Regions from separate parts of the Lentibacillus salinarum genome, predicted to be linked through region 1. Evidence: riboswitches for the same ligand, from Rfam matches in the RefSeq annotation. Region 1 holds a riboswitch; each other region holds the start of a gene.
What was found. Region 1 has a riboswitch for S-adenosylmethionine ahead of ACFQ4A_RS12630 (homocysteine S-methyltransferase family protein). Riboswitches for the same ligand answer to the same signal wherever they lie in the genome.
Positions count from the first base shown of each region.

Region 2: linked by a shared signal. The riboswitch ahead of ACFQ4A_RS17775 (PLP-dependent aspartate aminotransferase family protein) and the one ahead of ACFQ4A_RS12630 (homocysteine S-methyltransferase family protein) in region 1 are both predicted to bind S-adenosylmethionine.
Region 3: linked by a shared signal. The riboswitch ahead of metK (methionine adenosyltransferase) and the one ahead of ACFQ4A_RS12630 (homocysteine S-methyltransferase family protein) in region 1 are both predicted to bind S-adenosylmethionine.
Region 4: linked by a shared signal. The riboswitch ahead of ACFQ4A_RS09090 (cyclase family protein) and the one ahead of ACFQ4A_RS12630 (homocysteine S-methyltransferase family protein) in region 1 are both predicted to bind S-adenosylmethionine.

Region 1 is NZ_JBHTNH010000027.1:18,896-23,090, forward strand. It holds gene ACFQ4A_RS12615 (metal ABC transporter substrate-binding protein) at 1-436, shown strand, start outside; gene smpB (SsrA-binding protein SmpB) at 694-1,161, shown strand; RNA gene ssrA (transfer-messenger RNA) at 1,272-1,637, shown strand; SAM riboswitch class I at 1,979-2,078, shown strand; gene ACFQ4A_RS12630 (homocysteine S-methyltransferase family protein) at 2,184-3,233, shown strand; gene ACFQ4A_RS12635 (universal stress protein) at 3,781-4,101, shown strand.
Region 2 is NZ_JBHTNH010000058.1:48,219-52,413, reverse strand. It holds gene megL (methionine gamma-lyase) at 1-563, opposite strand, end outside; gene rarD (EamA family transporter RarD) at 874-1,776, shown strand; SAM riboswitch class I at 1,842-1,960, shown strand; gene ACFQ4A_RS17775 (PLP-dependent aspartate aminotransferase family protein) at 2,096-3,841, shown strand; gene ACFQ4A_RS17770 (SGNH/GDSL hydrolase family protein) at 4,057-4,195, shown strand, end outside.
Region 3 is NZ_JBHTNH010000014.1:6,323-10,517, reverse strand. It holds gene ACFQ4A_RS07035 (ABC transporter substrate-binding protein) at 1-120, opposite strand, end outside; gene pckA (phosphoenolpyruvate carboxykinase (ATP)) at 350-1,939, opposite strand; SAM riboswitch class I at 2,141-2,247, shown strand; gene metK (methionine adenosyltransferase) at 2,372-3,577, shown strand; gene ACFQ4A_RS07020 (gamma carbonic anhydrase) at 3,669-4,190, opposite strand.
Region 4 is NZ_JBHTNH010000019.1:95,763-99,957, reverse strand. It holds gene ACFQ4A_RS09110 (aspartyl-phosphate phosphatase Spo0E family protein) at 363-551, shown strand; gene ACFQ4A_RS09105 (hypothetical protein) at 593-856, opposite strand; gene ACFQ4A_RS09100 (DMT family transporter) at 981-1,913, opposite strand; gene ACFQ4A_RS09095 (hypothetical protein) at 1,861-2,136, opposite strand; SAM riboswitch class I at 2,288-2,385, shown strand; gene ACFQ4A_RS09090 (cyclase family protein) at 2,484-3,224, shown strand; gene ACFQ4A_RS09085 (5-methyltetrahydropteroyltriglutamate--homocysteine S-methyltransferase) at 3,391-4,195, shown strand, end outside.

The sequences.
Region 1 (4,195 bases):
TGAAGAAGCCTATAAGAATAATACTGCTGCATACATTGAAAAACTTGAAAAACTGGATGAAAAAATTAAACAAAAGATAGCGGAAATTCCGGAAGATAAACGGTACTTAGTGACCAGTGAAGGTGCGTTCAAGTATTTTTCCGCAGCATATGATTTTGAAGCAGCCTACATTTGGGAAATTAACGATGAAAATGAAGGGACACCGGATCAAATTAAGTCGGTCGTGGATTTGATTGAAGAAAAAGCTGTACCCGCATTGTTTGTCGAAACAAGTGTGGATCCACGCAGTATGGAAACCGTGTCAGATGAAACCGGGGTGCCGATTGCCGGGGAAATATTCACCGATTCTCTGGGAAAACCGGGTGAAGAAGGGGACACGTATGTAGAAATGTTGGAATGGAACGCGGATATGATTGTCGAAGGATTAACAAATTAAGGTGTTCAGCTGACAAGTCTCGGGTCTGGATGGTTTGCTGGGAGGCTGTTATGTTGAGTTTATTGCCTATAATATGTGTGAAATACCTCTTTTTAGTCAGCGTTCAAAAAAGGCTAGAAAGGATCGGTCGGCTAAGGTTCAACGTCCTGTCGCCCTAACGCAGGCATTGAAAACGGGTAGCTGACCTCGCCGACAATTGGCATAACGGTTCTTTTCTGTTAAAATTAGTTGCACGGAAGCAGTAGGAGGACGTACGTATGCCAAAAGGAAATGGGAAAGCAATCGCACAAAATAAAAAAGCGCGGCATGATTTTTTTATAGAAGAGACATATGAGGCAGGCCTTGTGCTGCAGGGAACCGAGATTAAATCGATTCGTGCCGGCCGTATCAATTTGAAGGATTCGCACGCACGGATTGATCGCCGCGGTGAAGTGCAATTGGTCAATATGCATATTGCACCGTATGAGCAGGGAAATCGGTTCAATCATGATCCGACCCGTTCGCGCAAATTACTGCTGCATCGAAAAGAGATCGATAAACTGGTCGGCTTGATCCAGCAAAAAGGCTATTCGCTTGTACCGCTGAAGGTTTACATCAAAAACGGTGTGGCCAAAGTGTTGATCGGTGTCGGTAAAGGAAAAAAGAAATATGACAAACGGGAAGATCTGAAGCGGAAGCAAATGAAGCGTGACGCGGATCGTGCCGCGAAGGAAAGCTTGCAGTAGACCGCCAACCCTTGACTTTCAAAGGATTTCTGTTATAATAAAAATTGTCGTTATAACAAGTAAATGAATAGTGCTCGTTCTATCCGGGCGTATTCTCCCATCTTTTTCATGGGGACGTTACGGATTCGACAGGGATAGATTGAGCTCAGACTGCGCGTCGAGGTTACGGCTCGTAAAACGTTATTGCCTAAATATAACTGGCGAAGAAAACAATTCACCAGCTTTAGCAGCTGCCTAAGCACTGCCTAAAGCGATCCTTCCTGCTATCGCTCGTGTAGCAGATTGAAGGGTCTCAAATCAAGCGGGCTATTCTGTCGTCCACCGTCTGAGGATGATGGCAGAATCCAATCAGACTAGCTGCCGGGAAGCCTGTTGGCAGGCTGAGCGGTAAGCGAATGATAATATGTCAACTATGCGTGTAGATGTCTGAGTGGCGATATCTCTGGACGTGGGTTCGATTCCCACCGTCTCCACCAATACATATGTTGGTGGTTTTTTATTTATTACCTTTGGACATAAATCAACGTATATTCGGCGATCCCCAACGTTATAATAGAAATAATCGCGGGACCCGAAGCATATTAGCACTCGTTTCTTACATATTTTTACGATACGGGGGAGAGGGAAGTGATTCTCTCCGCAGTTTCTCAGGCTTTCTCTGTTTAAGAAAGAGTTCTTTTCTTTTTCCGTCTTGTTAAAAATGACGGCTGTTAAGTTAATTACAGCAACAATAAGCCTAAGAAATCGGTCAATAACAATTGACAGAAAATGTGGAAAAGTGTATAGTTAATTAAAGTTAACATTTATATCAAAATTTTTCTTATCCAGAGAGGTGGAGGGACTGGCCCTATGAAACCTCGGCAACAGGCTGTTTAAGTACTGTGCCAATTCCAGAAGCGAAGGCTTGGAGATAAGAAGAGTAAACAGCCATGGTGCCAAACCTCTTCTTTATCAAGAAGAGGTTTTATTTTTTGCATATAAATTGCAAGTGGCGCACAAAAAATCTTAAGGAGGAGAGTCGCATGAAACGCAGCTTGGAAGAGAGGCTGAAAGACGGAACAGTCATCGCTGGGGAAGGTTATTTATTTGAACTGGAACGAAGAGGGTATTTGCAAGCAGGATCCTTTGTACCAGAAGTAGCATTGGATAATCCAGAAGCACTTAAACAAACGTACCGTGATTACATGAATGCAGGTTCAGATGTGGTGTTAGCATTTACATACAACGCCCATAGAGAAAAAATGCGTATCATTGGCAAGGAAGATTTATTGGAACCACTGAACAGGAACGCAATACGCCTGGCAAAAGAAGTCGCAAACGAGCATCCAATTGAAGCGGCATTGGTAGCAGGTAACATATCAAACACGAACATTTTTGATCCAGAAGATTCTAAGTCAAAAGAGCAAGTTAGAAACATGTTTTCTGAAATGGTGAGATGGTGCAAGGAAGAAGGCGTCGATTTTATTAATGGTGAAACGTTTTATTATCATGAAGAAGCAGTCGTAGCATTGGAAGAAATTCAAAACCACGGATTACCAGCTGTCATTACATTAGGATTAATGGGTGAAAGTGTTTTAAGGGATGGGTACACGGTAGAGGAATCGTGTCAAATTCTTTCCGAAAAAGGCGCGTTAGTTGTCGGGATGAATTGTTTCCGCGGCCCGGATACAATGCAGCCATACCTTGCTGACATACGTAAACATGTGGATGGCTATGTAGGTGGGTTACCAATTCCATATCGAACAACGGAAGAGAATCCGACATTTTTCAATTTACCTGATGGTGGATGCAGCTGTCATTTACCTTTAGAAACAACTTTTCCGACTGCTTTAGACCCGCTTTATCATAATCGTTATGAATTAGCGGAATGGGCAAAGAAAGCCAAAGACATTGGCATAAACTATATTGGATTATGTTGTGGCGCTTCACCAGCGATGTTGCGGGAGGTTGCAGAAGCTGCCGGAGTTGAAACGATAAACTCTAAATACGCCCCTGATATGGAAAAACACTTTTTGTTTGGTAAAGACAAAACACTTAAGGAACATAACGTAAACTATCGATTAAAAGCCTGATCAACGTGAACATTTGCACGTCTTGAACCAACCGCATCTGCCGAACTTAATGAAAATGTTTGGAAGGGTGGATTATCCCTGTTTTTCTGAAAAAACGGGGTATAATCTGCCCTTTTTGTAAGATAAGCAAGCATAAAATGTTGGACGACGTTTTCAATCCCGAAATCGGCTAAATCGCTAATTTCTTCCAAACTGACTTCTGACCTCTGCATCTGAAAAGACGCGTCAGCGTTTTTTCATACGCGTTCGTGGTGAGTATCGCTGTCATACAAGGGCACAATTTTATACTTTTTCTCAAATAGCATATCGATTAAATGAAAGTTGATCATTAATGGCTACGTTTACATGGCATTTTGTGTTCAAAAATAATTATGGTATGATTTGCTTTGTTAAAAACGGAAACGACTTTTGTTAGCACAAAAGTTACTATACAACACCATGAAACAATTAAGAGGTGCTAAATTGAAATTACAGGAAATAAAACAAGAATGGTTTGGAAATATACGGGGAGAAGTGTTGGCGGGAATAGTCGTAGTATAATGGAACCATTGATGTCGTTTATGTGGTCGATGGCCAAACATCGAAAACGGATGTCTTGCACCATGATAATAAATATGAAATTGAGCATAAACGGAAAGAAAAGATTAAGTCCGTTCAGGATCAAATTCGGCAATTCGATATAGATTTTAAAGTCCATATACTGCACGGAGAGCCGGGACCTACGATAGTTGACTTTGCTAATTCAAATGATTTTGATTGTATTGTTATTGGAAGTCGTGGACTAAATAACCTGCAAACGATGATATTGGGTAGTGTTAGTCACAAGGTTGCTAAACGAGCAGATTGTCCAGTTCTCATTGTAAAATAAATTCATATAAAATAAGAAGGAACAACGCATTTTTATTTAATGTGTTGTTCCTTCTTTTCTTATAAACATTGTAAATAATGGAAAAAATCTGCCG
Region 2 (4,195 bases), on a different contig from region 1:
GCAAACGTATTGTCGACAACGACCGGAATATCATGCTCGTGTGCGACCTCCGCCACCATCTCCAAGTCAATCAGTTTCATCGTCGGATTGATCGGCGTTTCGACGTAAATGCAAGCCGTTTCCGGTCTGATTAATGTGCGCAGCTCCTCCTTTGTTGCCATCATGGAAAAATCATGCGTTATCTGGTATTTATCCTGCATCATGCTCAATAAGCCAAATGTGCAGCCATACAGACCCGTGGAACAGACGATATGGTCATTGGCTTTCGTTAGGGCCACTAGAATGGCCGAAACCGCTGCCATGCCCGAGGCAAAGGCCAGTCCGCGCTCGGCATTTTCCAAAGCTGCCATCTTTTCTTCCAGAACCCTGACAGTGGGATTGCCGAGCCTTGAATACATGTAACCGTCTTCCTCACCGGCAAACCGCCGCTCCCCCTGCTCCGCTGTTTCAAACGTGAATGTTGATGTCTGGAAAAGCGGTGTGGTAAGACTTCCCAGCATGTCATCCGGATTATAGCCATCATGGATAACCGATGTGTCAACCTGCTTATGCTTCTCCGTCATGAATAAACCCCCTTGGAATAAATGTCTATAAAGCTATCTTATGGGATTTCCCTTCATTTTGAAAGCATTTTTAATAAACTATAAGTCTGACAGATTGCTATTTTGCAACATAAATTTTAAAATTAGGATATTTACATAATGCCGTATGACTTGAGGCTGGATGTCGCTTATGTTTGGGGTGGTACCGCACGCGTTAAGGTGGCTTCTTCACAAACTGTAGCCATGCTCGCACGATTTGCTAGCCACTCCTCGCCGTATGTCCAGCGACTCACATGTCCAATCGCAACCATGACAAAAGGGGGTATCCAGCATGAACCAGGAAAGTAAAACAGGCATTTTGTATGCAGTAGGTGCCTATTTATTGTGGGGCTTTTTGCCAATCTATTGGAAGCTGCTTGATGATATTGCGCCTGGTGAAATCCTCGCACACCGTATTCTTTGGTCGTTCATCTTTATGGTTGTCATCGTGCTGTCGGTGCGCAAGTGGCGCCCGTTCATGCAGGAATGCCGGCTTATTTTCAAGGATAAAAAGAAGTTGAGCGGTATAACGCTGGCATCGATCGTGATCAGCTTAAACTGGCTGACCTTTATTTGGGCCGTGAATAACGACCATGTTATCCAGTCCAGTCTTGGCTATTACATCAATCCGCTTGTCAGTATTCTATTAGGAATGATCGTGTTAAACGAAACATTGACAAAGCGGCAACTGCTTTCATTTATTCTGGCAGGCATCGGGGTGATCAATCTCACCATCAGTTATGGTGTTTTTCCATGGGTATCACTGTTGCTGGCTTTCTCGTTCGGCCTTTATGGCTTATTGAAAAAAACGGTCGATATCAGTCCCATGTTCGGCCTGACCATCGAAACAATGATTGTCACACCAGCCGCGCTGATTTACCTGCTAATTGTGCCGGACAGTTCCATTGCAGCAGATGTTATGCTATCCGGTATGGGACTATTATTAATCGGCGCCGGGATTGCCACCGCTGTTCCGCTTCTCTTGTTTGCCAGCGGTGCCAAAAAGATTCCATTATCGATGGTCGGCTTTTTGCAGTATATTGCGCCGACCATCATGCTACTTCTCGGTGTGTTTGCCTATGGTGAAACCTTTTCCGCCGCGCACCTGATATCATTTGGTTTTATCTGGATTGCTTTAGTGATTTATATGGCATCTGCCCACCCGGTACCGGCCCGCCGCAAGCAAAAAAATTAAGAAAACAACTTGACGGACGGTGTGCATTCATTATATAATGTTCATTAAATTAATAAAATTAGCATCTCTTATTAAGAGCGGTGGAGGGATTAGGCCCTGTGAAGCCCGGCAACCATCAAGGCTGATTAACGTGTCTTGAAAGGTGCTACATCCTACAGGTCACGCTAGATCTGGAAAATAAGAGGAGGACCGGTGACAGCAATAGCCCTCTTCTCTTACTGAAGGGGGTTTTTCGTTTCGCCTCTTCGTCAGACGATTAAGACAGCACTTTTTTATAGCGCGTCACATGATTATCATAAACCTTAAGGAGGCAATCATTATGGCAAACTTTAACCTGCAAAGCCAGGAAACACAACTGCTACACGGTGGACAGGAACCCGACCCGGCGACAGGATCGCGTGCGGTTCCCATCTATCAAACAACGTCTTATGTTTTCGAGGATACGGAACATGCGCAAAACTTGTTTGGACTGACAGAGGAAGGCAATATCTACAGCCGTATTATGAACCCGACGCTTGACGCATTTGAGAAGCGGATGGCCCTACTAGAGGATGGTGTAGCGGCTGTTGCCACATCATCCGGTATGGCTGCGATTTCGCTCACGATTTTAAATCTGGCCGGCAGCGGTGACGAAATTATTGCTGACAGCAACTTGTATGGCGGCACGTACAATCTATTTGCCAACACATTGCCGCGGTATGGGATCGATGTCAAGCTTGTCGATGGGACAGACCTTGAAGCAATCGAAAACGCCATTACCGATAAAACGAAAGCGATATTTGGTGAAGTTATTACCAATCCAAGCCTGAACGTACTGGATTTGGAAGCCCTTGCTGGGATTGCACACCATCATGACATCCCACTCATCATCGACAATACATTTGCCACGCCATATGGGACGAAGCCGCTCGCTTGGGGTGCGGATATTGTTGTTCATTCGGCAACCAAATGGATCGGCGGCCATGGTACAGCGATTGCAGGTGTCGTCGTTGACGGTGGACGCTTCAATTGGGGCAATGGCAAATTCCCGGAATTCACCGAACCGGATAACAGCTATAACGGCCTGCGCTATGTCGACGTTGGCCCGGCAGCCTTCGCGACGAAACTGCGTGTCCAGCTGCTGCGCGACATTGGTGCCTGCCTGAGCCCGCAAAATGCGTTTCTCCTGCTGCAGGGTCTGGAGACATTGCATCTGAGAGTCGAGCGCCACAACCAAAATGCCGCTGTCGTTGCTGATTATTTGACCAATCATCCGGCCGTGGAGTGGGTGAATTATCCGGGGTTGCCGGCGCATCCATCGCACCAGCTGGCGAACAAATACTTACAAAAAGGCTATGGCTCAATCATCACATTTGGCATCAAAGGCGGACGGGAAGCCGGCCGGCAATTGATCGACAATATTACCCTCTGGTCACATGTTGCCAATGTGGGCGATGCGAAGTCGCTGATCATCCATCCGGCATCCACAACCCACCAGCAATTGGGAGCGGAGGATTTGGAAAAAAGCGGTGTGACGGAAGAATTGGTCCGCCTCTCAGTCGGTCTCGAAGCAACGAACGATACGCTGGCTGATCTGGATCAGGCGATTGCCACAGCAACCGGTGCAGCGCCGATCATCCAGCTGAGCGAAGAAGACGCGATCCAATGGCTGCTGGCATCGCCGTTTGACCGGAGCAACGGTGGAATCCGGCAAAAAGCACTCGCAGTCCTAGGACATAATGCAGGGGATACGGCATTTGATAAGCACATCAGACAACTGGCGCAGCTCGGTTTCCAAATTGCCCCAATCGGCGGAGAGGACAAAACGGCATTTGACCAGTTAAGCGATGTGCCGTTCCAGATAGATGCTGTTCTGACCAATCAGCCGACACTTCCACCGGAAACGGTTGAGCAAGCGATCAACCAGGAGGCAGCCATTCTTTGGGTCGAACAGCCGACCAGTAACGATCAGACACTGGAAAAAGCCCAGACAGCCGGTCTCACGGTCATTTCCGGCAAAAAGGCCTATGAAGAAGCCGTCCGCATCCGGCAAAACGGCACCCGGAAAGAGGCGATCCACAGCTAAACTGCCGGTCCGGATAGAAAAATATCGTTGCCGGTCGTGGCCCTTTTATAAAATTCGTCTTCACCCGAGGACGAATTTTTTATGTTTGCACGGTTTTTTTATGGGGGATGAGTCAAGCATGAACATGATATAATAAAACTATACGACAATAACTGATTACATATTGACGATAAACATGTTACATCAGATGAAAATTGACTACAGGTGTGAAGACCATGAAGAAAAACGACGTACTCACTATATTAGGTGTCCTGTTCATCGGCATCGCTCCTTTTCTCATTTTTTCTCAGCCGGAAAGCCCGGCTAAAGAAACGGTCAATCAGGCTGCCCAGCAAAACGAGGACAAAGACACAG
Region 3 (4,195 bases), on a different contig from region 1:
AAACAGGGAGCGTGTCACTTCAGCCAATTGAAGGGTGGTTTTGTCATTGCCGGCACCACAGGCTGTTGTGAATATAAGCAAAAGACAACCCAGCAAAGCAATACCGAAACGCTTCTTCATAGTATTCGTTCCTTTCACATAAGAGTTGTGTTCCGTTATGTCGTCATATTATGCGGGTTTAAAAAATGTGTGAATGCCTATATGGAGGATGGTTACCGGATGCCAGAAGTCGGCGGAAGGAATAAAAAAACCGGTCGCCATACAAGGGACCGGTTGCCAGATCAAAGCTGGCTGTATTTTCTTCATATGTTAAATCCTTTTGGGATGAGGAATCAAAATTGTTGCTGAATTACCCTTTATACACCGGGCCGGCGTTTCGGATCTGTTCACTTGCCTTGGTGAACTTGTTGAAGTTGCTGTGAAATTTCACGGCAAGGGCCTGTGCCTCAGTTTCGTAGGCTTTTTTATCCGCCCACGTATTTTTTGGTATCAGCACGTCATCAGGGACGCCTGGAACGTGCAACGGGATTTCCAGTCCAAAAATATCATCGGTCACTGACTCAATATTGTTCAGTTCACCTTCCAGTGCGGAATGGATCATTGCCCGTGTGTAGGAAAGCTTGATCCGTTCACCTGTGCCGAATGATCCGCCGGTCCAGCCGGTGTTGATGAGAAAGACACTCGAATTAAATTGATCGATTTTGTCACCAAGCATTTCAGCGTACGTGGACGGTGCCAGCGGCAGAAATGGTGAACCAAAACAAGCGGAAAAGGTTGCTTGCGGCTGGGTTACCCCGCGCTCGGTCCCGGCTAGTTTGCTTGTATAGCCGCTCAGAAAATGGTACATGGCTTGTTCTTTCGTCAGTTTGCTGATTGGCGGCAACGTGCCTGATGCATCAGCCGTCAGGAAAATAATTGCATTTGGATGACCGGCAACACTTGGTTTGACAATGTTATCGATATTTTCCAGCGGATAAGCTGCCCGTGTATTTTCCGTTAGCGATGTGTCGTCATAGTCTGGTTCACGTGATGCTTTATCAAGGATCACGTTTTCCAGCACGGACCCGAAACGGATCGCATTGTAAATTTGCGGTTCTTTTTTTTGCGACAGGTTGATACATTTCGCATAGCAGCCACCTTCGATATTAAATATGCCGTTTGGACTCCAGCCATGTTCGTCATCACCGATCAGTCGCCGGTACGGATCAGCGGATAGCGTTGTTTTGCCTGTGCCGGAAAGACCGAAGAATAAGGCGACATCCCCTTCCTGGCCCACGTTTGCCGAACAATGCATGGATAGAATATCTTTTTGAGGCAGAAGGTAGTTCATAACGGAAAAGATAGATTTTTTGATTTCGCCTGCATATTCGGTTCCGCCAATTAAAATAATCCGTTTTTTAAAGGAAATCAGAATAAACGTTTCAGAGTTCGTACCGTCAATTACCGGGTCGGCTTTGAACGTCGGAGCGGATATAACGGTGAACTCGGAACGGTGCGTTCTGAATGCGTCATCCGTCGGCGTGATGAACAGTTGACGGGCAAACAGATTGTGCCATGCATACTCATTAATGACCTCAATCGGCAGCCGGTGGTTTGGATCAGCCCCGGCAAATCCCTTGAAGTGAAATAGTTCCTTTTTATCGTGCAAGTAGGCCGTTACCTTTTCCAGCAGGTTATCAAAAGAAGCTTCATCGATGGAACGATTGATATCGCCCCAGTTAACCAATTCATCACAGACATCATCACGGACGATAAACTTATCGTCTGGTGAACGGCCGGTGTACTCCCCAGTCGTTGCACACACTGCGCCAGTGGCACTCAAGATACCCTCATGACGTGACAGGATTTTTTCGACTAACTGCGGTACAGTTAAATTGGTTTGTATATTATGGTGGGTAAGCAGGTCCTGCGTTAACAATGCATCTTCCTTTGTTTTCATTTTCAATACCTACCTTTTAATGGATTCAATCAAAAATAACCTGATCATGTAAATTTGATATTAGTATAACACATTTAATAAATTAGTCCATACTATTTTTGTATTTAATCATATGAATTTTTTTTGGCAATGTGACGCCGGTCCGATGAAAAAGTTGACATCCCATACGGATTTCGTTACGATTATTTGCGAACGGATACTCTCTTATTCAGAGTTGGTGGAGGGACAGACCCGATGAAGCCCAGCAACCATCACGTCTGTGAAAAGGTGCTAATCTGGTGCAAGGGCTCAACCTTGAACAATAAGAGTGAAAGGCCTCGAACCCTTTCCTCACTGTGCAGGAAAGGTTTTTTGTTTTTTAAGACGTTAATTGATTGCAATAATAGACTGAAAAAGAGTTCCGTACCATATACTTAAGGAGGACATGGCCACATGGCTGTAAAACGGCGTTTATTCACATCTGAATCGGTTACAGAAGGCCACCCGGACAAAATTTGTGACCAGATTTCAGATGCGATATTGGACGAGATTTTAAAAAAAGACCCGAATGCCCGTGTTGCCTGTGAAACAACTGTCACAACAGGCCTGGTGCTGGTGTCGGGTGAAATCACCACAACGACATATGTGGATATCCCAGCGATCGTCCGGCAAACGATTAAAGATATCGGGTATACCCGGGCAAAATACGGGTTTGATGCGGAAACGTGTGCCGTACTCACAGCGATTGACGAGCAGTCCCCTGATATTGCCGGCGGTGTTGATACAGCGCTGGAGGCACGTCAGGGAAAAATGAGTGACGAAGAAATTGCCTCAATTGGGGCAGGAGACCAGGGATTGATGTTTGGTTTTGCCTGTGACGAAACGGCGGAACTGATGCCGCTGCCGATTTCACTAGCTCATAAGTTGGCAAAACGTCTGGCAGATGTGCGAAAGGATAATGTTCTGGATTACCTGCGTCCCGACGGCAAAACACAGGTCACGATTGACTATGATGAACACGGGATACCTGCTGGCGTTGATACGATTATTATCTCCACCCAGCATCATCAGGATATAACGACAGAACAAATTGAACAGGATCTGATCGAGCATGTTATCCGACCTGTCGTGCCGGCAAACTTGCTGAACGAAACGACCAACTATATCATTAACCCGACAGGCCGGTTCGTGATCGGCGGCCCCCAGGGCGATGCAGGCTTAACAGGCAGGAAAATCATCGTTGACACATATGGCGGCTATGCCCGTCACGGCGGCGGGGCGTTCAGCGGAAAAGACTATACGAAGGTTGACCGCTCGGCAGCCTATGCGGCCCGTTACGTTGCCAAAAACATTGTCGCAGCCGGACTGGCCAAAACGTGTGAAGTGCAGCTGGCCTATGCGATTGGTGTGGCCGAACCGGTATCGATTTCCGTTAATACATTTAACACGGGAGATGTGCGTGAAGACGCACTTGTGGACGCTATTAGGAAATCATTTGATCTTCGTCCGGCCGGGATCATCCGGATGCTTGATCTGAAAAAGCCGATCTTTAAAAATACGGCTGCCTATGGGCATTTTGGCCGAACAGATACGCTCTTCCCGTGGGAAAAAACGGATAAGGTGGATGAATTACAGGCACTGGTAAAAACTGAATCGTGACGAATCAAAAAAGATGCGGCTGATTCCGCATCTTTTTTGACATGACCTGAACGATATATGAAGCGGTGATAATCGTAATCAATTGACCAGTTCAATCAAAAGAACCTGTCAGCTTTAGATAGTATTGCCCTTTCTCGATATATGACTGATAAACACGTGCCATTTCCTGATAATCCGCTTCCGTTAAATCCCGGACGACTTTGGCGGGCCTTCCGAGGGCAAGTGTGCGGGGCGGGATTGTTTTGCCGGGTGGGACAAGACTGCCGGCACCGATAAAGGCATGCTCACCAATTTCCGCCCCATCCAGAATGATCGACCCCATGCCGATCAGGGCGTTTTGGCGGATGGTGCATGCATGCAGCGTCACCTGGTGGCCGACTGTCACGTGATCTTCTATCGTTACCGACATATTCGGACTTTGATGGACAAGGGACAGGTCCTGGATATTAACGCCTTTCCCGATCCGCGTTGGCGCTACATCGCCGCGAATGACGGTTTTAAACCAGATGCTTGATTGGTCATCAATGATGACATCGCCAATGACGTCGGCATCATGGGCAATAAAAACCGATGGGTGAATGTCGGGTGTTTTATTTTTGTATGACTGAATCATTTGAA
Region 4 (4,195 bases), on a different contig from region 1:
CACTAAAAGCATCGCTGCCACACATTTTTATACTCAGGTTGCTCTTTGAAGCATGGACCGGTCACGTTCTGCAACTGATTTTTGGCCAGTGAGCCCCATGGTCAAATCCATATCGACAAGCAAATTTTGCAGCACTTGCTGAAGGGCGTTATTGTCTAATTGTCTGCTGGAAATCCGGCATGTCATGATGATTCGTGTCTGGTTAACCGCTTCATCATCTGATCATATGTCGTATTTTGTAATGTTTTGACTTTGTTTGCAGAAATGGTTGCATTTTATTTCAGGCGTGCCATAATAGGTTTTGTGCGTTTTGAGCCAAACGTCCTAAATCTTTACATAGTTCGAAAGGAAGATTGATCGCAATGCATATTTTGGAACCAGAGCCAACCCGACAGAATTTAAAAAAGGCTATCTCCTTTAAACGAAAAGAAATGATTAACCTGGGGATGAAATACGGCTTGACGGATAAAAGAACAATAAAGTGTAGTCAGCAGCTGGACAACCTGCTGAACTTGCATAAAACCAGAAAACGTTACGATCTGACGGGATGAGCATGATCCTTTTAATGACGTGACTTCCGACCAGATATGATTTAATGATACCAGGTTTTGACTTTATCAAGATCATTTAAAAAATGCTCAACTTCTTCCTGGTTTAAACGAACAAGAATTTGATCATATAATGTCAGAACCTGACCATCATCCTCATGTTTATGTTTATGTAGATAATCGGTCAGGGCATGCAATTGCTTCTTATTAAGAATTGACGCTGTGGAAAGATGCTTCACTTTCCGGAGCAAAAACGCATTTGCAGATTCATCGAACTCGCCGGAAATAATATGCCCATCCAATTGCATGATTTCACCTCCATAACGTATGACATGTTAATAATTTGCCCCAAATCACCGGTATTATAAGTGATCGGTTGCATCAAAAATTTTGCCCCTCTAAACAATCGTTATGGCCGCGCGCGATACCCCCCTAGTCAATTGCTTTTTCCTGATGCTGTTTCCCGTAAAGATGCTTCTGTCGTTTTCCGCTGTTTCCTGTCGTCAGCATGACCCCAGTAATAACCGCCAGAGCACCAGCCACTTTCATCATCGTGATCGCTTCGTCCAGCCATAACCAGGCCCCGACCATCGTCACAATCGGCAGGAAGTTCAGAAATACCGAAGCTTGTGAAGCACCCAGTACGCCAACAGCACGGTTATAAAAGATTAAAGCAATGAACGAGGGAAACAGACCGAGATAAGCGATCCCCGCTACGTTCGCTGGCTCGATCAATAGCGATGGGACGCCAGCAACGAGCCATTCAACCGCGACAATCGGCAAAAGCACGATAATGGAAATGCCGCTCATCACAAAAAGTGCCCCGAATTGCGGGAATAAGGACATATATTGTTTAACCAAAATCGAATAGACCGCCCATGATCCGACGGCGCCGATCATAATACTATCACCGATATTCCAGTTCATACCGGCGATCGAAAAAATCCGGCCATCCAGCACCACCCAAACAGCACCGAAAAGCGATAACAGAACCCCGACTATTTGGCTATTTCGGAGCCGTTCTTTTAAAAGAAACGCGCTCAACCCGACAGTCGCGACAGGAATAACCGTTTCCAGCACCGAAACGTTTGTGGACGTTGTAAACTGCAATGCACCATATATGAACGTATTAAAAAACGTGATCCCTGTCAGTGTCATAAGCAAAAAAGGCTTTTTATATTCCCTGAATTTATCCCGATAAGCCCACGCACTGCGAAGGCCAAATGGCAGCATCACCAAAAACGCGACCACCAAACGGAAAAACGCAATCGTAAACGGCGGGAGCTCATTAATCGCCCTTCCGGTTAAAATGTTACCGGCATAAAACACAACAACGAACAACATCATGATATAAGCATTGACCATGAAATCCTCCTCTTGAAAAGATAGCAACCCATCCCAAAGCTGCATTTAATGACTCAGGCGTTTTAAAGAGCCAGTTGAAAATAGGGCCGTTTCCTCTGATATTCCCCGCTACTAATTCACTTAGTCCCAAGCTATTCCGGCCACTTTGTCCGATAGTCCAATTTTTAAACGCTTCTTCCAATTTAACAGAAAAGAACAACAACTGCACCCAAGCTTCCTGCATCTAGTCGTTTATTATCACCTTCGTTTGAAGTCAGGTAACATATAAACTTTTTAACATGATAAACTTGACGCTAAGTTTTGAAAATTCCTCCTTGACATTCAAGCATAGCAGGTGTATTGTATGTATTAATATCATAACTGAATAAAAAACGTTCTTATCTAGAGAGGTGGAGGGACTGGCCCTTCGAAGCCTCAGCATCGGTCTGTGACTGTGCTAATTCCAGAAAGCGTTGGACGCTAAAGATAAGAAGAGTGAACTATGTGAACCCAAGCCTCTTCTTATCAGAAGGGGCTTTTTTAGTTTCACAATCGTTTTGATTCAGTTAAATTTAAAGGGAGGTGGGGAATATGTGTAACACATTAATTGAGGCAGTCAACGTGTTAAAGGAAAAAGAATGGATCGACCTGACGCATGCGTTCGGGCCGGACTCCCCTCATTTTTCCGCATTTGATCCGGCAGAGTTCAAGACGTTATTCGATCATGATGACGGGTTCTTTGCCCAGCAATTCACTTTCCCGGGACAATATGGAACACATATTGATGCGCCCATTCATTTTGTACCTGGGGATAAGCGTTATGTGCATGAGCTGGAGCTGCAGGAACTGGTGTTGCCGCTGGTTGTCATTGATAAATCAAAAGAAGCCGCCGAAAACCCTGATTTTACACTTGACTTGGACGATGTTCTGGCATTTGAAAAAGAGCACGGTGACATTGAGCCAGGTTCATTTGTTGCACTAAGGACTGACTGGAGCAAAAACTGGCCGGATCAGGAAGCTTTTGACAACGAGGACGATGAAGGGAATAGCCATGTGCCAGGCTGGTCCGTTGAAGCATTGCAGTTTTTATTCGAACAGCGCCACATCAAAGCTATCGGCCACGAAACATTTGATACCGATTCAGCCATTAATTTCCAGAAAAACGGCGCACTTGTAGCCGAATATTACGTGCTTGATCAGGATACGTTTCAGGTGGAAGTGATGACGAACCTTGATAAAGTCCCGGCAAAAGGCGCCGTAATATTTAATATCGTACCAAAAGCAAAAGGTGCAACCGGATTTCCGGTACGATCATTTGCCATTTTACCTTAACTGTAAGAAAAACGCTGATGCGTCTTTTCAGATACTAGCGGTCAGATGTCAGATTGGAAGACATCCCGAGTTAGCTAATTAGTATTGAAAGCGTCGTCCAAAATTTATACTATCTTATCTTATAAGCAAAAACCTAAACAAACTATAATAGAAAGAGGGAATGAAAATGACCAAAGTAACCACAAAAGCACCATTCCGTGCAGACCAGGTCGGAAGCTTGCTGCGACCTGACCGGCTGCACGAAACAAGACGAGCGTTCAAGAAGGGTAGTATCTCTGCTGAACAGTTACGTGAAGTGGAAAATGACGAAATTAAACGTATTGTCGACAAACAGTTGGAAGTGGGTCTTCAGGCTGTAACCGATGGCGAGTTCCGCCGCACATTTTTCCATCTTGACTTCATGGAACATCTGAACGGGTTTGAAGGCTATGTCCCGGAACAAGGCTATGCGTTTAAGGGTGAGGAATCGGAAAAACGCAATGTCTGGAACTCAGGTGACATTTCGTTTAACCCGGACCATCCATTTTTGCAGGATGTGACGGATCTGATTGACATTGTTGACGGTCGAGCTGAGGTTAAATTCGCCATTCCGAGCCCGAATATGTTTTTTAATGACGGCATCCGGAATCCTGACATTTATCCGGACCTGGAAAAGTATGCAGACGATATCATCAAAACATACCAGGAGGCCATTCAAGCTTTTTATGATGCCGGATTGCGTTACCTGCAGCTGGATGATGTTTACATCGCCGGGCTGGCAGCCGACAGTGTGCCGTGGAATGAAGATCCAGGTGAGCAGCGCGACTATTTGATTGATTTGGCCGTCCGAGTGCTGAACGAAAGTCTGGCCCATAAACCGGACGAATTGACTGTCACAGTGCATTTATGCCGCGGTAACTACCGTTCCACATGGGCATTTGAAGGTGGTTATGACCGGATTGCGCCGAAGCTGTTTGCCAAAGGTAAGGTGG